One region of the Caballeronia eucalypticola genome, then DNA from elsewhere that is predicted to be linked to it. Evidence: predicted binding sites of a transcription regulator. Region 1 holds the regulator's gene; each other region holds the start of a gene.
What was found. Region 1 encodes FliA, which starts transcription of late flagellar genes. Its sites were predicted from a motif close to CTAAAGTTTNNNNNNNNNNNGCCGNTA; they were not measured.
Positions count from the first base shown of each region.

Region 2: the regulator FliA is predicted to act here: its motif matches at 3,120-3,146, upstream of ACMX25_RS07515 (DUF4088 family protein).
Region 3: the regulator FliA is predicted to act here: its motif matches at 3,526-3,552, upstream of fliD (flagellar filament capping protein FliD).

Region 1 is NZ_JBLKRU010000001.1:369,628-376,498, forward strand. It holds gene ACMX25_RS01770 (Rieske 2Fe-2S domain-containing protein) at 14-1,108, opposite strand; gene ACMX25_RS01775 (GGDEF domain-containing protein) at 1,405-2,496, shown strand; gene ACMX25_RS01780 (RNA polymerase sigma factor FliA) at 2,530-3,261, opposite strand; gene ACMX25_RS01785 (MinD/ParA family ATP-binding protein) at 3,292-4,224, opposite strand; gene flhF (flagellar biosynthesis protein FlhF) at 4,217-5,929, opposite strand; gene ACMX25_RS01795 (cysteine hydrolase family protein) at 6,464-6,871, shown strand, end outside.
Region 2 is NZ_JBLKRU010000004.1:236,421-243,291, reverse strand. It holds gene ACMX25_RS07535 ((Fe-S)-binding protein) at 1-285, opposite strand, end outside; gene ACMX25_RS07530 (FadR/GntR family transcriptional regulator) at 415-1,212, shown strand; gene ACMX25_RS07525 (aldose epimerase family protein) at 1,209-2,270, shown strand; partial or broken gene ACMX25_RS07520 (CreA family protein) at 2,578-3,070, shown strand; gene ACMX25_RS07515 (DUF4088 family protein) at 3,239-4,003, shown strand; gene ACMX25_RS07510 (ATP-dependent helicase) at 4,042-6,180, opposite strand; gene ACMX25_RS07505 (hypothetical protein) at 6,333-6,599, opposite strand; gene ACMX25_RS07500 (hypothetical protein) at 6,661-6,871, opposite strand, start outside.
Region 3 is NZ_JBLKRU010000009.1:25,098-31,968, reverse strand. It holds gene ACMX25_RS12835 (DUF1800 domain-containing protein) at 1-1,193, opposite strand, end outside; gene ACMX25_RS12830 (periplasmic heavy metal sensor) at 1,268-1,741, opposite strand; gene ACMX25_RS12825 (hypothetical protein) at 1,738-2,190, opposite strand; gene ACMX25_RS12820 (RNA polymerase sigma factor) at 2,187-2,762, opposite strand; gene ACMX25_RS12815 (YXWGXW repeat-containing protein) at 3,016-3,348, opposite strand; gene fliD (flagellar filament capping protein FliD) at 3,652-5,154, shown strand; partial or broken gene ACMX25_RS12805 (LysR family transcriptional regulator) at 5,416-6,295, opposite strand; gene ACMX25_RS12800 (MFS transporter) at 6,388-6,871, opposite strand, start outside.

The DNA of each region.
Region 1 (6,871 bases):
AGTACGACGGCCTCTATCCCCCACCCAACTCCGTCCCGTACCCCCATCCCCGTTCCCTCAAGTACTGTCGATACCCCACCGACAGTCGATCACAAACCTGATGCAACTCCGCGTGCGGATCGAGCGGAAGCCTCTTCGGCCATTGCGATTCCACTATCGGCGTGTCCTGCATCAGTATCCGCATATTGAAGTCATACAACGCTTCATCCGAGTGCGTCGACTTGTCCTCAAACACCGACACCATCCACGCCCGCGTCTCCGTTTCACTCACCGGCGACGCCACCAGCAATAGGTGCAACGCCCCCGCACCGTGCTGCGCCGCTTTCGACAGACTCGCCACCAGCGGCCGTTTCACTCGATACACATAGTAAATATCCACGCCCTCCTGTCCCGGCAATCCCGCCGGTTGCCAAAACCGGCATTGCCGAGCCTCAAGCCCGTCATCGATTGAAATTACTTCGTAATCCTGTACTTCTGCGTGCGATGCGTCACCGAGAATGCCTGTGTGCACAAACGGGAAGTGCGCCATATCGAGGAAATTCTCGACCACGCGCGGCGCCGATGAACGCACGGTCTGCGCCGCAAGATTGATCCGGCGCGCGCCCGGCCTGTCGTTTGCCGCGTACTCCGGAAAGAAATCGAGCTGACGCGACGGCTCACCAAGGCACGTCCACACCACGCCGTATTTCTCTTCCACGCGATACGTCAGCGCGCAAGCGCGCTTCGCGGGGCGTATCGACGGATTGGAGGGGATGTGGATGCACTGGCCATCGACGTCGTAACGCCAGCCATGATACGGACACGTAATCAAGCCGCCCGTCACCGATCCCAACGATAACTGCGCCCCACGATGCGGACAGCGATCACGCCAGACGTGGACATCGGTGGAGATATCGGGCGGTGCTGCCGGACCTACAGCCTCCGACGCGTTGCGCCAGACCACCAGTCGCTCGCCTGCCACTACGAACCCACGTAATTCCCCGGCGGGAACGTCGGCGCTGTTACACACAGGCAGCCATTCGCCGAGCAACGCGGCATCGCGCGCGGAGTGAGAGTCATCGGTAGCGTTTATGTCGCCAGTTGAAAGCGCGGATTCAAAGGGTTGCATCGGGCGTCGAAAAATCTACGTAGTGAATAAGAAGCCAAGAAGCCAAATGAAGGTCCGAACATCGATTCGAAAACAAGCGAGGCACAAACGCAACTCGCCAAAACAAAATACCCGGGCGCGCCGCGTGCGTACCACTCGTCCCAAGTGGATCGTAACGAATCAGCATCGGTCCGCCAAAATCTGGCTGAATCAGGCGATTTTCGGCCACTTTTTAGCGACGCAGTACGATTGCAATTCTGTACTACGCAGAAACTGCATAAAACGCGGCATCGATCAGCACATCAGGGAGACTCAGAATGGGGCAGGCGAATGACCCCTTGCATCGGCACCGCGGTTACGTGTGGTCGACTTTTCTCGATCCGGAAAAAGAGCAGGCGACGCTAAGAGTCATACTGTGCGGCCTCGCAACGGCCGTGTACGGCGTGCTGGCGTGGACCATTCCAACGCCCGCCGCCATTGCCAGCTTCCATGCGCTCGCGCTCTATCTGATCTATGGAGTAGCGACGCGGCTAATCATCAGCAGAATGCAACGGCAGTCGAATCTGCGCCTCGCATTCACCACTGTCGCCGATCAGGCCCTGCTCACCGTGATCCTGGGTGCCGGAGGCGCACTCACCTTGCCCATGCTATGGGCGGTCTTCCTCTTTCTGATCGGCGCGGGCGGGCGTTACGGCAAGCGCACGCTGGCATTGTCGTGTGTCACGGCGATGGTGGGCATCGTCGCGTTGTCGGTACTGCAGCCGTGGTGGATGATCAATCGCTCCGCGGCGCTCGGGATTGGCTTGAGTGTGTTCGGCGCATCGGTCTACCTCGCCGTGCTGGTCGGCCGGCTCGGCAGTGCGAACCGCGACCTCGCGCTCAAGGCGGGCACCGACCCGCTCACGGGTTTGAGCAACCGCTACATGCTGGAGCAGACCATCGGCCGGGCAATGATCGCGATATCGACGGGACAGGAAGGCGCGACCGCGTTGCTGATGATCGATCTCGACGGCTTCAAGGAAGTCAACGATACCTATGGCCACGAAGTCGGCGACGTCGTGCTGCAAACTTTCGCGGGCCTGCTGGCAAGAAGGGTAAGAACCACCGATACAGTCGCGCGGCTAGGCGGCGATGAATTTGTCGTGCTGGCGCGGCACGTGACGGGCAATCACGCGGTGCAGACGGTGGCAAACGGCGTGCACGCGGTGCTCGAGGAAATGAAGTCGGTGCAGGACCGGGTGGTGAATGTATCGGCGAGCATTGGTGCTTGCCTGATCTCGCCGGACTTGAGTCCCGGCTACAGAGATATTGCCGTGCTGATGCGCGCCGCCGATCGCGCGATGTATCGCGCCAAGTCATTGGGCAAAGGCCAGACAGAGTTCGCGGCGGACGCGGATTTCGAAACCTGACTGGTTTCCATCCGTCTTTTCATTCGCCGATACTCAAGCCTCCACGCCCGACCAAGCCTGTTCCCGCAACTTGGCCCGCAGCCGCGCAACGGCCTGGCTATGCAACTGGCAGACACGCGATTCGCTGACTTCCATCACGGCGCCAATTTCGCGCAGATTCAAGCCCTTCTCGTAGTACAAGCTCATCAGCAGCTTTTCGCGCTCAGGCAATTTATCGATTGCCTCGACCAGCGCCGAACGCAAGCTTCCATCGAGCAACGCGGAAAGCGGGTCGGCTTTATCGACGCAATAACGATCGAGAAACGGCTCGTCATCGGAAGACCGGTCGAAGTCTTCGTAATAGATCAACTGGCTGCCATGCAGATCCTGCAGCATGGCCTGATATTCGATCAGCGGCATGTTCAGATGCTCAGCCACTTCCTGCTCGCTCGCCGAGCGTCCAAGATGCTGTTCAACCTTGTGCACCGCGGATTCCACTTCGCGCGAAGTCTTGCGCATGCTGCGCGGAAGCCAGTCGTTGGCGCGCAACTCGTCGAGCATCGCGCCGCGAATCCGCTGGCTGGCGTAGGTCTCGAACTGAGCGCCTTGATCTTCTTTATAACGGCTGGCGGCATCGAGCAAACCGATCATGCCGGCCTGGATCAAGTCATCCAGATCGACGCTAGCCGGCATTTTCGCCACGAGTTGCAGGCCAAGCCGGCGCACCAACGGTGCGTAGCGGGTCAGGACCTCGGACTGTGACAGTTTTCCCTGGGCGTTATACATCGCATTCACCTTGTTCCTTCTCTTGCTGCATCACACGGACGCGGCGCTGCTCATCGCAAGCTGCATCAATGGTGTTTCCGTGCGGCGAACCGCGCCGGAGTTGATCGAGCGCTCCAATCCGTGCGGCGTTTCCGCTCGCAAGGACTGCACGGGCCATTCAAACTGCGACGCTTTCGGCATCGGCCAGTACTGCAATTCAGCGGCAATCTGCCGATAATCCCGGGCGGCCGCCGTCGCCGGAAAAGCTTCCACCGCGCAACGCGATAGTTCATGCGCCCGCGCCACGCGCGGATCTTCTGCTACGCAACCGGCAGGCATGAGTTGCACCGCGAGATAACGATTGGCGACGCCGGCGAGGTTATCGAAGGCGATTTTCGCGTCTGCGCCGTTCTTCACGTGATTCACGACAACTCGGAACCGGCCGATCGCGTGTGCGTAGTGCAGACGCTTGATGCAGGCGTACGCCTCGGTGATCGCGGCGGGCGCTACGCGGGTCACGATCACGAAGTCGTGCGCTTGCACGGCCAGATTTGAGAGCGCGCCGCTGCGATCGAGCTGGGTATCGATCAGGACGACATCGGCGGGTCCGTCAAGCAGCACCCGGCAATGCGCGGCGTCCTGGCTGATGCGTTCATCGCGAGGCGCGGCAATCACCGAAAAGCCGAACGGCGTGCGCGTGACGGCGTCCTGCAAAAAACGCTTGCCGGACAAGACCGCGCCCAGTGCACCGTTATCCGGCACCTTGGCCAGCCGGGTCACCGACAACCCGTTCTGGCGTTCATCGATTACCAGCACATCCTTGCCTTGCGCGGCGAGGGCGGACGCGAGGTTCACCACCGTCGACGTATTGCCGCTTCCGCCCATTCCACCTGCCGGGGCGCCACACACCGCGACGACCCGCGAGCCATTGCGCGTCAGCAGCCGGCGCAGGCCTTCAGCCTGATCGGACACGAACTTATCCAAAGTGAACCTCATGCAGTTCGGTGGAAGCGCGCGCGGAAAGCGCGGACAGGAGCGGCGGCACATCGTCGTCTTGCGGCACGAACGGCGAGCCGTCGCGCGGGATGCAGAAGGCGCTTTTAATCAGGAAGCGCTTGGTCGCGACATACAGGTTTTCCGGCACCTTCTGTCCCGTCGATACGTAATGCACGGGCAGCTTGTAGCGGATCACGGTGTCGAGCACGCCGCCCAGGTTCGTGGCTTCGTCGAGCTTGGTCAGGATGCAGCCCGCGAGCGGCGGCTGGTCCGGCGTGCTCTGGTACGCCTGAACTACTTCGTTTAACGTATCGCCGTGGCTGGTTGCGTTGAGCAGCAGCAGGCGTTGCACCGGATGGCCGGCGCCGCACAACATGGCGATGTGATCGGCCACAGTGCGGTCACGCTGGCTCATGCCAATCGTGTCGATGAGAACAATGTGCTTGTTACGCAGTTCGGAGAGCGCGAGTTGAAGGTCGCCCGCGTCTTTCACCGCATGCACCGATACCCCGAGGATCTTGCCGAAAATACGCAGCTGTTCGTGCGCGCCGATCCGGTAGCTGTCGGTGGTAAGCAGCGCGACCTTGCTGGCGCCAAAGCGCATTACGCAGCGCGCGGCGAGCTTGGCGGTGGTCGTGGTCTTGCCTACGCCCGTCGGTCCCATCAGCGCGAAAACGCCGCCGCGGTTCATCATCGATTCTTCGCTGTCCATGACGGGCAGGTTGTTTTCGAGCACTTGCTGAACCCATTCCATCGACGCTTCGGCTTGTTCGATCTCCGGCATGTTGTCGATCAGCATCCGGACCAGTTGCGCGGAGAAACCAGCAGCGAACAGGCGCTTGGTCAGTGCGGCGTGGTTCGGGCTGCGGCGTTGGCGATCACCCCACAGCAAGCCGGCGAAGTGCTCTTCCATCATGCCGCGCATCGACGACAGTTCATTCATGACGGTGTCGTTCACGACTTGCTCCATGCGGCTGCGGATGGCTTCAGTCACAGCGGCAGCCGCCGATGCCGGCAGGCCCGCGAACGCGCCTTCCTGCATCGAACTGGCGGATTGGGCCGCGGACGTGTTGGCTTCCTGCTGGAACTGGGCCTGTGCGGTTTTTTGTTCTGCGCGGCGAGCGGCGAGTTGCGCCGCTTCGCGGGTCCATCCCGGGGCTTGCGAGGATGCCTGCGGCGTGACGGTCACGGGATTACCCAATCCCTTCGCAATCGCCGACGATGCGCTCAGCGCGCGCTGCGGCGCGGTTTCAGCGGCCGACTGCGCCACCCGGCGGGCATGTTCGATCAGCCAGGGATTCGATTCAGCCATCGTGCGCGATACGTCGTCTGCTTGCGGTTCCGGCTCGAAATCATCCAGCGGTTCGGGATTGGCGCCGAACACTGACGAAAAGACATCGCCGTTCGCGTAGGGGTTGGAACCCGCGTTCGAATTCGAACTCGGCTGCTCGTAGGACCGTGACGGCCCCGCCAACTGATGATTGCCGGCCGACTCCCGCAGCTTCATTTCGCGATGCTGAGCGGCGGCTTTCGGAGATATCTTCGCGAGATCGCCGTCGGCGACCGCAACGATCTCGACGCTGCCGTCTTCGGTTACCCGATTTGACAACACGACCGCATCGGGGCCCAGTGCTTCACGGACGAGCCGGAACGCTTCGCGACTCGTGGCACCGATGAATTTGCGGATGTTCATTTACCCCCCGATGAGCTCGCGCTCACTTTGATCTGTTGCGGTTGACCGGTGCGCCACGTTTTGAGCGACGTACCGTTTTCCTGTGAATGAATTATTGCAAGGGTGGGTGTCGGGCCATCGGCTGATAAGAGCCGGGAAAGCGGGGTAATTCGGGAGATCGATGCCGGAAGCGGTTCGCGGGCGGCGTCGGGGAAGTGCGGGAAGGTTTAAACGTCAGACAATTGCAATGGTGTTCACGGCAACTGCAATGAAAGACTCGTAGAGATATTTCATTACCCGTCGTGTTATTCCGCTGCAGGGCCGCGGTGATTATTTCGCCTCTCGTTTTATTGTTCCGCAACACCGCGCCCTATAGTTCGTAATATCGATCTTATTGAGTTTTTGAAACGACTTCAATCAAGTTTGAAAATCAATGAACAGTGATTGACTCGACAAAATATCTATCGTCCATCAAGACGAACCTACCTATAATAAATCGAAGGACAATTCAAATAAATTGCAATAGCAGAGCATGCATTTCACGTCCTGACATTAATCAAGGAATATAAAAATGGCGGAAAAACTATTCACGCACAACCATTCCCACTCCCGTTCGATACAAAAACAACTGCACCGGTCGTGATCGAGATGCAGCGTGATTTTGTCGAGCCGGGAGGCTTTGGTGAAGCGTTGGGAAACGAGGTCTCTCTCGTGCGCAGCGCGATTGTCCCGTGCGGGAAAGTGCTGAAGGCGGCGCGTGACGCGCAGCTGCTGGTGATCCATACGCGTGAGGGTCACCGTGCCGACCTGGCCGATTGTCCGCCTGCAAAACTGACGCGCGGCGGCAAGACGTTCATTGGCACGGACGGCCCCATGGGCCGCATCCTGGTTCGCGGCGAGGCCGGGCACGACATCATTCCAGAGCTGTACCCCACGTTCGGCGAACCGATTATCGACAAACCG
Region 2 (6,871 bases), on a different contig from region 1:
CGCTGCCGTCTGCTCGATCGCCGTCAAATGCTCGCGCACGTGATGAATACAACTCGCCGATGGACCGACCACGTAGTCGTAATCCGCGAAGTTGCGGGCGAACACCCGCTCGGCGCCGGCCGCTTCCTTTTGCGCGCCGCTGTTCGCCATCGGCTGGCCGCAGCAGGTCTGTTCCTCCGGGTAATCGACTTCCACGCCCAGACGTTCGAGCAATTCGAGGGTCGCGATGCCGACTTCGGGATAGAACGCATCGATAAAACAGGGAACGAACAGGGCGACTTTCATTGGATGGGCAGTGGGGAGCCAGAAAGACAAACGATTTGCCAAAATTTGGTAAGCTTGGTCTGACCAAGACTTTAAAGTTTGCAGCGTTTCATGTCAAACTGCCAAACCTCGAGCGCGAACGAACTTTCCATGCCTTTTCAGCCCGTCCATTCCTACACCCGCACGCGCATTACCGATGTCGTCTCCGACCAGATCCGCGCGCTGATCACCAGCGGCGCGTTACTCCCCGGACAACGTCTGCCTGCCGAACGCGATCTCGCGGAGCAGCTCAACGTGTCGCGCCCATCGCTGCGTGAGGCGTTGATCCGGCTGGAATCGGATGGATTCATCCAGGCAGCCGCGCGCACCGGCTTCGTGGTCTCCGATGTCACCGCGCCACTCGTATCCGCGCCGCTCGCCGCGTTGCTGAGCCAGCATCCGACGGCCAGCGCCGATGTCCTCGAACTCCGCCACGGTCTCGAATCCCTGGCAACGGGTTACGCAGCCGAACGCGCCACCGCAACCGATCTGGCGCGTATCACCGAAGCGTTCAACGCGCTCAAGACGGCCGCCATCGAACCGAAACGCACGCGGATAGCCGAACACGACGCCGCGTTTCATCTCGCTATCGCCGATGCCACCCACAACCTCGCCCTCGCCCACGTGATGCACGGCCTGCAGGAACTCGTGCGTGAATCGATGCTGACATCGCACCGGCTGGTGGACTACGACGATCAGGTCGAAGCGGATTTGCTGGCGCAACATCAGGCAATATTCGATGCCATCGTCGCCCGCGACCCGCTACGCGCCCGGGAAGCCGCAGGCAAACATCTTGACTACGTCAGTAGGCTTTATCGTGACCGCTTGCCCCGCTTATCCAAGCCGGAAGCTAAACCCGAAGCGCCCCGCCACCCGGCAAAAAATCAAAATCCGGAGACCACACCATGACCCTTTCCAGCACCCACTGGGGCAACCTCGCGGATGGTACGCCTGTCGATCTTCACACGCTGGGCCATGACAACGGCTCGAAGGTAACGGTCACGAATCTGGGCGCGGCTCTCGTCTCCTGGTTCGCGCCGGATCGCGACGGCAACCTGGCGGATATCCTGCTCGGCCACGACGCCCCCGCCGCGTACACCACGGGTCCGGCCTACATGGGCGCAACCGTCGGACGCTGGGCGAACCGCATTGCAAACGCGCGTTTTTCCCTCGATGGCGTGGAGTACCCGCTCGAAGCGAATCAGCCGCCGAACTCGCTGCATGGCGGTTTCCAGGGTTTCAGCTTCAAACTATGGCAGGCGGAGCACAGGGGAGACGCGTTGGTGTTCACGCTGGAATCGCCCGCGGGCGATAACGGTTTTCCCGGCACGCTCACCGTCCAGGTGACCTACACGTTCAACGACGCGGGCGAACTGACGATCACCTACGACGCCTTCACGGACGCCCCCACGCCCCTCAATCTCACGAACCACGCGTACTTCAACCTGTCGGGCGTGGACTCGACTACGATCCACGACCACGAGATCGAGATTGCCGCCGACCGGTTTTTCGCCATCGATGAACATACGATTCCGACCCACCTGCAAGACGTCGCCGATACCCCGTTCGACTTTCGTACGGCTGCGCTGCTCGGACCGCGTATCGATACCCGCGACAACGAGCAACTCACGCTGGCGGGCGGCGGTATCGACCATTGTTTTGTGTTGCGCAACGAAGCGCCGGTCACCGAACTGCCCGAAATGCGGCGTGTCGCGGCTGTTTATCATCCGGCTAGCGGACGCGAACTGATCGTCTCGACCACCGAACGCGGCTTGGTGTTCTACACCAGCAACAGTCTCGAAGGCGTGCCGGGCAAGCGCGGCGTGACCTATCACAAGCACGGCGCGCTCTGCCTCGAAGCGGGTGGATTTCCAAACCAGATCAACATGGACGACGCGGAAGACGTCGTGTTGCGCCCCAACGAGCGGTATCGGCAGGTCACGCGCTACGCCATTTGTGTGAAGTAGAAACGTGCCGCCGATAGGAACCCGCCTACAGTCGAATAGGACACGCGCGGGTATCGGCGGGCCGGCCTCTCATCGATACTGAATTCATCGAATCAGAAATCGAATGGAGGAAGACAATGCCTTATCTACTGGGTTGGCTGCTTGGCGTGCCGGTGATCGTGCTGGTGATCCTGTATCTGATTTTTCACTGATCGCGGCATTGCTCACACGTAACGCGAAAGCGCGGCATGCGGTTTCACGTGGATTGAACCGAGGCGTCGTTACAATACGACGCCTTTTTCAATTCCTCATTCCTCGAAGGATTCCGATGAAACGCGCTCTCTTCTCCTTGAAGTCTTTCGCGTCATGTTCGTCGCTCGTTGCGTTGCTTGCTGCGCCTGCCCTGCACGCCCAGGAAATAGCCAGCGTCAACACGAATTTCCGCTTCACCGGCTCGGATCGCGTCACGGTCGAGGCGTACGACGACCCGGCGGTCACCGGCGTCACGTGCTACGTCTCCCGTGCCCGCACGGGCGGCGTTAAAGGAACGCTGGGAATAGCCGAAGACCCGTCTGAGGCCTCCATAGCTTGCCGTCAGGTCGCGCCGATCAAGATCGATGCGCCGCTCAAGCAGAAAGCCGATGTGTTCTCGGAACGGATGTCGTTTATCTTCAAGACGCTGCATGTAGTGCGTATAGTCCGATGCCAAGCGTAATACGCTGGTCTACTTGACCTACAGCGACCGGATTACGACCGGCAGCGCGAAGAACAGCGTGACCGCCGTGCCAATGCCAGCGGGCACGACCATTCCCGTCAAATAAGACCGCCGCGCCGGTTGATCGAGCATCGACGAAATAATTGAAAGCTGGCCTAAAGTTTCCCCTCCCCACGCCGATATAAAGACGAACGGCCGTCGCCCTCATGGCGACGCCGACTGTCTTTCCGCGCCGGCTGAAACCGGTCGACGGGATCGGGAACCGGGAAACATCATGGGTCAGATTACCCTTACATTTAAAGACGAAACGATCGCAGCGCTACGCCGCGACTTCGAGACGCTGATTCGCCTGTCGCTCAAGTTCGACCCGCAATTCGTCACGCCCACGTTCGAAGATTTCCTGCGCGCAAAACTCCTCGACAACCCCACGCCGCTGACCGAACAGGCAGTGCAGCGAATGCTGCAAAACGGTCAGTACGCATGGGCGAAACGGGCGCTCGACAAGGAGTTTCCCGACGTCGTTGAAATGATGATGCGTCAAGCCGGGGAACACGGTTTCGGCTTTGCGGTCCGCTCGGACTGGAAACCTGACGATCTCGTGAAGGCATCGCGCGCGTGGGCGACGGCGATCGTGACCGAGGCGAACGGAGACCCGGCGCAGATCGATACGCTCGCGTCGCAGATCAAGTCGGCGGCATCGGACATACAGGAACTGGAGATGAAAATGCAGACGCCCGCATGGCGTCTCGCCGATTCATTGCGTCAACGCGTGTACGAAACCAAGATTGCGACAGAACATAGCGCGGGATCGACCGCGCGCGAAAAGCTCGGTGAACTGCGCTGCCTGCTGCGACTCGGCATGTTTCATGGCTCGGTGGCAAAGCAGGAAGCACAGCAAGTGCTCGAGCAGATACGCATGATCAAGCCGGAAATTTTTATTGAAGAGCCGTATGACGGGTTCACGCGCTTCGGCAACTGGTTGCGCACGATCTTCACGCCAGAGCGCAAAGCGCCGAAGCCTTCGCGTGCGGAACGTTGAGTGGAGCTTGAGCCCTTGGCGAGCTCAAACGAAACCCTTCACTCCCACATCTTCTTGAGCCGCGCGGCGATATCGACTTTCGCCTTTGCCGCAGCGGCCAGTCCGGCGGCCGTCGGCGCGGCGGGCTCAGGGACCGGGGGCCACGCGCACGCTTCGAACTGCGGCATCAGATGCGCGGGGATGAAACGCGTACGCGCCGCCCACACATGCCGGTCACCCATATGGACCTGGTTGTGCACGTAGAAACGCTGCGGCGTGACAATGTGCAGATCCTCTTTTGCGCGCGTCATGGCGACGTACAACAGCCGCCTTTCTTCATCAATTTCCTCGTCGCTGCCCGTGCCCATATCGGACGGGATGCAACCGTCCACGCCATTCATCACGAACACGTTCTTCCACTCCTGTCCCTTGGCCGAATGGATGGTGGAGAGAATCAGATAATCCTCATCGATGAGCGGAACACCCGATTCATCGCTCGTGGCATCGGGCGGATCAAGCGTCAGTTCGGTGAGAAAACGCTCGCGCGTGGGATACGTAGACGCGATGCTTTCCATCTGCAGCACGTCGCCATGGCGAATTGACGCGTCTTCGTGATTGCGTTCCAGATGCGGTTCGTACCAGCGCCGGATCATTTCGAACTCAGCAGGCCATCCGCTTTCGCGCGCGCAAATTTTCGACATCAGCGCCACAAGCGCCGGCCAGTCTTCGCTCGCGCGCAACGGCGCGGCGAATGCGGCTAACGCAGCCGGCGTGTCGGAGCGCTCGGCGACCTGATCGAGCACACGCCCGGCAATAGCCGGCCCCACGCCCGGCAGCAATTGCAGCACGCGAAACCCGGCTACGCGATCACGCGGGTTCTCACCCCAGCGCAAGACCGCGAGCACGTCCTTCACGTGAACGGAATCGAGAAACTTCAGCCCGCCGAACTTCACGAACGGAATGTTGCGCCGCGTGAGTTCGATTTCGAGCGCGGCGCTGTGATGCGCGGCGCGAAACAGCACCGCTTGCTGCTTGAGCGTCATGCCGCCTTCACGCGCCTCCAGCACCTGTTCGACGATATAACGCGCCTGATCGGCTTCATCGGCTACGGAGACGAGACGCGGCCGTTGCGCCGATGCCTTGTCGGTCCACAAGTTCTTCGTATATCGCTCGGCCGCGAGTCCGATCACCGCATTCGATGCCGCCAGAATGGGCTGCGTCGAGCGGTAATTGCGCTCGAGCGTCACGCATTTCGCGGGCGGATTGAAGTGATTCGGGAAGTCGAGGATATTGCGCACCGTCGCGCCGCGAAACGAATAGATGGACTGGGCGTCGTCGCCGACTACGGTGAGGCCGCGGCCATCGGGTTTCATCGATAGCAGGATGGACGCCTGCAGCTTGTTCGTGTCCTGGTATTCATCGACGAGCACGTGGTCGAAACGGCTGGAAAGATCCGCGGCAATGGACGGCTCGGCGGCGAGATGCGACCAGTAGAGCAGCAAGTCGTCATAGTCGAGCACGCTTTGCTGCTGCTTCGCGTGAACGTACGCCGCGAACAAGCGGCGCAGGTCGTCTTCCCATTCGCGGCACCACGGAAAGGCCTGATCGAGCACGGTGGCAAGCGATACGCCGGTATTGACCACGCGCGAATAGATGGCGAAGCAGGTGGATTTGGCCGGGAAGCGCTTTTCTTTCGCCGATAACCCCAGTTCGTGCCGCACGAGGTTCATCAGGTCGGCGGAATCCTCGCGGTCGTTGATGGTGAACGACGGCGATAACCCCACGAGATCCGCATAATCGCGCAACAACCGCGCGCCCACGCTATGGAAGGTTCCAGACCATGTGAGGCCCTGCGCGATCACGCTGCGATTACCCAACGCATTCACGGCGATGCGCGTCACGCGCCGCGTCATCTCACTGGCTGCGCGCCGCGAAAACGTCAGCAATAGGATTCTGTGCGGGTCCGCGCCCTTCACCAGCAAATGCGCCACGCGATGCGCCAGCGTATTCGTCTTGCCCGATCCCGCCCCGGCGATGACCAGCAGCGCGCCGGCCGGATCGCGGGCGTTCAACGTGTGCGTGCCGTACTCGACCGCCTCACGCTGCGCGTCGTTCAATTTGGTCAGGTACGACGCAACATCTTCCTGCGCCTGCTTGGGCGCGAGATCGTCGTCGGTGGCGGAGTTAAGCGTGAGCACGTCGCATGGACTTTAAAAACGGGTGACGCACACTGTATATCCATACAACTCTTCGACGCAAGCAACTGATGCGGCAGGCTTTTGGCCCTATAAAAAAGAGATGGCCCGGTGCGTTCACACGCGCCGGGCCATCGTCCATTCCTTGCGTCGAATCAATCCGCTTTCTTCGCGTTTTTCAGGTTTGCATCGGCGGCGGCTTCATTCGCCTTCGATTGCGATTCCGTCTTTTTCTTGTCGGCCTTGGCCTGCGCCAGATTTGCGTCTTTATCGGCGGCGGCTTGCTTCTTCGCTGCTTTCTTGTCAGCGTGCGTGGGTTCCGCTGTGCTTTCCGTCTGCGCCTGCGCGACCGACATCGTGGCGGCCGTCGCGAACGCTCCCGCGAGCAATGCGGCGATCAAGCGCTTCGTGGTCGTTGTCATGAATCCTCCTTGCTAGCGGCCCCGCTTGAAGGGGCCGCGCTGTATTCATCGAACTGGAAACTTAGTGCTGCAGGTTCGTGTTCTGCGGACCATCCGGCAAGGCAGACTTCAGATCGTCGTTGGCGGTCTGGTTATCGGCCTTCTTGTTGATCTTGGCGTTGCGCACTTGCTCCTTGTATTGCGCCTTCGCTTCCTTGTTCGTCGCCTTCAGGTCCTGCTTCGATGCCTTCTTCGACGCCTTGTACTCGGCGCTAGCCTGCGCGCTGGCATTG
Region 3 (6,871 bases), on a different contig from region 1:
GCTATGTCGTCGTAGCCTGCAGGCGACCCCGGCCGCCACACTGGCTGGCCGAGCTGGGTCAGCAAAGGCGCAATCTGCAGGATGCCTAGATCGTTGAGCCCCAGCCCTCGTAGCGACGACACCGTCCAGTCCCAAGGCGTCTTGAACTTGGCATCGACCGGCGACCACGCTTCAGGCGAATCGATCAACACCTGGTACACGCTGGACAGGTCGCCATTCGTCGCGCTGAACACGCCGGCCAGGCGATCGACTAGCGCGGGCGGCGGGGTATCGGCGACAAAATGCCGGGCGAGCTTGACCGCAATGTGCTGCGCGGTCGCGGGTGAGGCAGCCAGATCGTGCAGTACCGCAAGCGCTTGCTGCTCGCCAGGCTGATCGTATTGCCGGTTCATGATGGTCCGTGTTCCCGGTTCATGCAGCGGCTCACGAAACACGAATTGCCCGGGCGAGGCGGCGTCCTTACGCTGGGTCCCCACGCTCATTGCGCCGATGCTCCAGCCCGTCAGCGCACGGGCGAATTCGGTCACGTCGTTCTGGTCGTAGCCGCTGCGCACGCCAAGCGTATGCAACTCCATGATCTCGCGGGCCAGGTTCTCGTTCAGTCCGGGCTTGCGGTCAGGATGCTTCATGGCGGCACGCTCGGCCGCGGGGCTATCGGGGCCGACTGAGCGCGCCTGATCGAGGAAGATCTGCATCGCCGGATGACGTTCGGCCGCGACTAGCATGTCTTCGAATCGGCCCAGTACATGCGGACGGATAGCTTCAGTTTCGAACGAGCCGGCAAGCATGGCCACGGGTGGCTTTTCCACCGATACCGCAAAATGGTTCGACCAGAAAACCACCAGCCGCTCGACAAACGGCGTGGACGTTTGCAGCGCGCTTAGGAATCGCGCGTTGACCGCTGAACGGTAGATATCGCGGAGTTTTTCGTTATAGGCCTTGCGCACGGCCTGGTTGTTGTCGGCGCCGGCGTTGCGGATGGCGCTCTGGCGCTCGGCAAATTCGGCTGCGAGCGCGCTGCTTGATGGTTGGTCTCCTAACGCTGGCGGCGTTACTTGATAGCTTGCGCCGGAGAGCTGGCTCTTGAGCCAGCCCTTTGGATCGGACGGAGCGATGGCGCCCGCGCGGGCACCGAGTCCGAAGCGATTCAGCGCGATCGCAGCAGGGGTTACAGCAGGGGTTACATCAGCCATGGCTGTTCCCACGAATCAAGTTGGTATGGTGCTTGAACGGTGGGGCTGCGTGAATCCGTCGCTGCGCCCCAAGTTTATTTTTTAGGCGGCGGTCCGACATGCAGCGGGCCGTGGCGCTCCAGCGCATCGACGAGTTTGAGCCGTTCATCGGGCGTCAGTGTGCTGGCGAATTCAGCCACCGTCGCCTCGACCCGCGCACGCACCGCAACGTCCGCTTCACGCGTGCGGGCGAGCGCTGTGTCAAGCGCGGCGCGATCGAATTGCGGCGCAACAAGCGCTTGCACGACATCTAACCTGCCCGAGCGCGCGCTAATGATCAGGGGCACGCTCTCACGGCGCGTCTGCCGCAGCGCTTCACGCAACTGGTCCTGACGTTCCGGGGGGAGCTCAGCCGCGGCGAAACGCAAGCCGCGTTGCTGCGCCAGCACCTCTGCCTTTTGCTTCGCCACCCATCGATACGTCCCGCCCGCGATTGCGCCGAGCAGGAAAATGTTGAGCACCAGTGACACGATCAGCAGTGTCTTGAGCCGGGTTATCGCCATGGTCATTGGTCGCTCCAGTCGGCCGTTGCGCTGCTAAATACGGTGCTTTCACCGGTTTGATCGAAGAGGCTCGGCGGGTTCGCCGGCGTGTTGTAGATAGACCCGGTCAACGAAATGGCCAGCACGCCCGCAGCGATTCCGGCCACCCCCGCGCCCACGAGACCCGCGCCCGAGATCCACCAGTGCGGCCGTTTCCACGCGGCTTGCTGACGGGGCGGCTTGATCTGTACAGGCGGTGCGGACGCCAGGATGCGCCGGACCAGTTCGGATTCGGGCGCGGCAACGCTGTGCCTCGAGAGCACAAGGTCGAGCGCCTGGGCGTCGGCCAGAGCGGCCAGAGCGGCAGGGTCACGTTGAGCGAGCAGCGCTTCGGCTTCTGCGCGTTCGGCGGCCGGCCAATGTTCCGGCGTGGCGCCATAAGCCTGGGTGAGGCGGCGAAAACGTTCGGGGGTCATCGGCGTTCCTTTCCAAAGACATGCTCGCCGCGTTCGCCGGCAAGACGGCTGCGCAACGTGCGGCGTGCGCGCGAGAGCAGGCTTTCCAGCGCTTCCACGCTGATGCCCATCAAAGCCGCAGCCTCGACGTTCGATAGTTCCTGGTAATACTGCAATACCAGTGCCTCGCGCTGGCGTGCCGGCAGCGCGGCGAGCGCGGCGGCAATGCGCTCGCTGCGCGCGGTCTCGTCGAGTTGATCTTCCGGCAGCGGCGCCTGGTCGACGGGTTCGGGCGCGTCGTCTTCCGCGACGACATCCTGACGGCGACGCAAGCGGTCATAACACAGGTTGAGCGCCACGCGGTGCAGCCAGGTGTCGAAGCGAGCCTGGCCGCGCTGCCAGCGCGACGCCTGCCTCCAGATCCGTACGAACGCTTCCTGTGCCACGTCGCTTGCCTCGTCACGGTCTCCCAGCATCCGGGTCGCGAGCGCGAGCAGCCGCGGCAGTTTGCGCGCGACCATCTCGCGAACCGCTCCGGGTTCCCTGCCATCGATACGCGCTAACAACTCCGCGTCCGGATCTTCTTCTTTCAATGTTTTTTGTCTCGCAGTACATGTTCAACAGCCTGCGCCGGGAAGGATTGCGACCCGGTGCGCCGGCGCGAGGACTGCTCAGTACACGACGACCGCCGGCCGATAATAAGCCGGCCGCGCGGGATAAACGACACACGCGGAAAGTGCCGCGGCGGCAAACACAATAACGACCAGCGTTTTAAACATGATGTCTGTCCTGGCTCGGAAGGTGATGGAGCTACGGTGAACGTAGGTGACCGTAGCTGAGCGCTGATTAGCGGGCCCAGTGACCTTCGATCCATCGCCAGTTAGGTCCGCGCTGCACCCAGTGACCCGGCACCCAGCGTGCGCCGATCCGCACCGGCCGCCAGTGGCCCGGCACCCATTCGTAGCCGCGGCCGGCCCACCGCCAGTGGCCGCCGTCCCACACATATCCGGGACGCGCGACGGGCACGACTTCCGTGCGCATTGGCGGCGGCGCCGACGGGGCAATGATGACCGCTTGCGCGAATGCCGGCACGCTGGTCAGCGCGGCCACGGCAGTGAGGAGAGCCAAGGCGGTCTTGACTGCAAACGTGGATGAAGCCCGATCTTTTAGTGCTTTCATAACGGTTCCCTGAGATTGAAAAGACGCTCGATGCAGATGTCTGTCGAGTGCTTAAACGCGCGCTTCAGAAAAATCCGTCGCCTAATTTTTGTTTTCTACTCGGGTTGAGTAAACGGGCTTGGCACTGCTCCGGGTGCCCCAGTTTGTAATCTATTAGCAAATAACATGAAAACTTAACTAAAGTATTGTGTTGGCTTACCGTAATATTAAGGTGATTGATCGCAACATTGGCGCAGGTACTTAACTGAGTGAAGCCTGCGTGTCGATCACCCCAACGAGCTAACCAAGGGAGTTCCAGTTTCTATGTCTGACGCAATCAAGTCTGCGGGACAATCTCTGATCAACGGCTCGACCGGCAAAAACACTGACGTCCCCGCGCTTGTCGCGGCTATCGTCAATGCGCGGGTCGCCGGATTGAACGCGGCTAACGTGGCAAAACAGAAGACCAGTACCTCGCAACTGACCGCCGTGGGTTCGTTGAAATCGGTCATGTCGCTGTTGCAAAGCTCGCTGGCGTCCCTGTCCGATGGCAGCGCGTTGTCCGCTGTCATCGCCAAGGCCGACGGCAAGGGTCTGACGGCCACTGCAGGCAAGGGCGCGACCACGGGCAGCTACGCGATCCAGGTCACTAACATAGCGACATCGCAAAGTATTACCTCGGGTGCGTTCGGCGCGAAGGAAACGCTCGGAACCGGCACGCTGAAACTCTCGGTGGGCGGCTCGGACGTTTCGATCAACATCGATTCGTCGAACAACACGCTCAGCGGCATTGCAGCCGCGATCAATTCGGCTTCCGGCAATCCGGGCGTAAGCGCAACGGTGATCACCGGTACGGACGGCGCCCATCTCGTGCTGCACTCATCGACGACGGGCAAGGCAAGCGGTATCTCGGTGGAGGTCACGCCAACCGGCTCGGGCGACAACACGGGGTTATCGAAGCTCAACGTCAGCTCGTCCATATCGACCGTCGACCCAACGGACCCGGCCAAGACCGTGGCGCCGTACACGACCATTGAGACATCGGCGAACTGGAAGCAAACCGCGGCCGGCAGGGACGCGTTGCTGACGGTGGCCGGCACCGAGGTCAGCAGCCCGACCAACAGCGTGACATCGGCTATTGTGGGCTTGTCGATCAACCTGACTTCCGAGTCCGTCGGCACGACCCAGACGCTGAGCATCAGCGCCGACACAACCGCCCAGCAGACCTCGCTCAAGGCTTTCGTCACGGCGTATAACAATTTCATCAGCATGGCTGCGTCGCTGACTTCCTTCGATGCGTCGCAACCCAAGGGTTCGCAAGGTGGCCCGTTGCTCGGCGACTCGATGATGAACACGGTCAGGAACGCGCTTGCCACCGTGATCAGCAAGGGCGTCCCGACTTCTGCGGGCGGCGTCAAGGGAATGGCGAACCTGGGGTCAATCGGCATCACGCTGCAAAAGGACAGCACGTTGAAGATTGACGAAACCGTGTTGAACGCAGCGTTGACCACCAAGCCCGGCACGATCAACGCATTGTTCAGCGCGGGCTCCGGCATCGGCGCGGAGATGAACAAGACCCTCACGACTTTTCTGAAGAAAGATGGCCTGATCGATAACAGGACAAACGCGCTCAACAAGGACCTCGACAACATCAAGGTCCAGGGCACGAAGCTGGATGCATTCGCCACGCAACTGACGAATAGCTACAACGCGCAGTTCACCGCGCTCAATACGCTGATGGCGCATATGGCTAGCAATGCGAGCTATCTGACTGCGTTGTTCGGCGGGGCTAACAGCGCGGGCGCACTGGCCGGCGGCAGGGGTTGACCGGCAACGCACCGCGCGCCGAGTAACGTCATGCGACGGAGGACACGTCAGGCGGTGCGCGCGTTCCCGATGTGCAGATCGTTAAATGTTGTTAGATCGGCCCCTGAAATATTCCATTTCGGCGCGAATGCGGAGACACTGGGATCACCCTTCTGAGGGTGTGTCCCGCGACGAAGTTCCTCCTCGTCGTGCTTGAGTCCCATCCCGCCTGGGTGGGACTTTTTTTAACGTGCGGGTCCTTCCTCGCCACCACGGAACAGGTCGCGCGATGGAATAGAAAAGAGCCGTGGTCTGCCCTTCATCCTGAAGGCGTCGGCTCATGATGATGGGCGACGTGGGACCAGGTTCTGGAAGGTGCCGATAGACCACCCCATGTACCCTTAAACCATCGACACTCTCAGGGACAAGCGACACACCCACTCGCGCCGCAACGAGTCCAAGCGCTGTCTGCAACTCTCGCACTTCGTGTACGGAGGCCGGTTCAAGCGCATGATCGCGCAGTGCCGATAACTGCTGGTTCGCATAACTCGGGCGCGGTGAACTCGGATAAACAATCAGCGTCTCGCGTGCCAACGCCTCCAGCGTCAACTCGACCGAAGCATCGGCTAACGGATAATCTTCCGGCAGCGCGGCAATCATCCGTTCCTCGACGAGTACTTCGCGCGTCAGTTGCACGTCGTCAAAGCGCAGTCGTCCAAAGCCGACATCGATTCGTCCGCCCTTTAATGCACCGAGTTGTTCAAGCGTGAACATCTCGATCAGCGACAATTCGATCTGCGAAGCGGCCTCGCGAAATGCGCGGATGACCTGTGGCAGCGCGCCATAAAGAATGACGGCACGAAGCCGATCACAATGCGTTCCGCCTGTTGTGCGAGCCTGCAGGTGAGCGGCACGAGCTCGTCGCTTTCATCGACAAGGCGCTTTGCCTGTGTATAGAAAACTCGGCCCGCTTCGGTCAAACGCAAAGGCCGCGAACCATGTTCGAACAGCGCCAATCCGACAATTTCTTCTATCTGCTGTATCTGCCTGCTAAGCGGCGGCTGCGTCATGTGGAGACGACTGGCCGCGCGCGTGATGTTCATTTCTTCGGCTTCATTTCTTCGGCTACCGCGATGAAATAGCGGGGTTGTCGCAGCTCCATGCAGACCTCAGACGGTTAATGACCCAACGGTATTATCGACACGTTCGAGGCGCAGGGCGCGCTTTGAGCGAGTAGCCTGATCAACGATGCAATCAGCGATCCTTGGCGGCTTGTTCAACCGCACCGCCGGGCGATGGGGCCGGCGCTCTATCGACCATGTTGGTCCTGAGAATCCAGTTGTAAATTGCGCCCCCGATCATCAGTGCCGAGGTGCCAAAAAACACTTCGCGCATGCCGAAATGTCCTCCGACGAAACCGCCGGCAAGCGGTCCGACAACCTGCCCGGTATATTGCGCGGACGTCGAATAACCGAGCATATTGCCCGCAACGGACGCCGGCACGTTATGCCGGATCACGCTGGCAACGCAAGGCAACAGTCCGCCGAGTGCCAGACCCATCAGGAATCGCAGCCCCACTAATTGCCAGCCTTGCGTGACAAACGCTTGCGGGATCAGCAGAATGCCTGATACCGCCAGGCAACCGATAATGACGGTCCAATGCCCCAGGCGATCGGCGAGCTTACCCAGGTACGAGGCCGAGAGAATGCTGCCCAATGCTGCCTCCGACATCACCAGT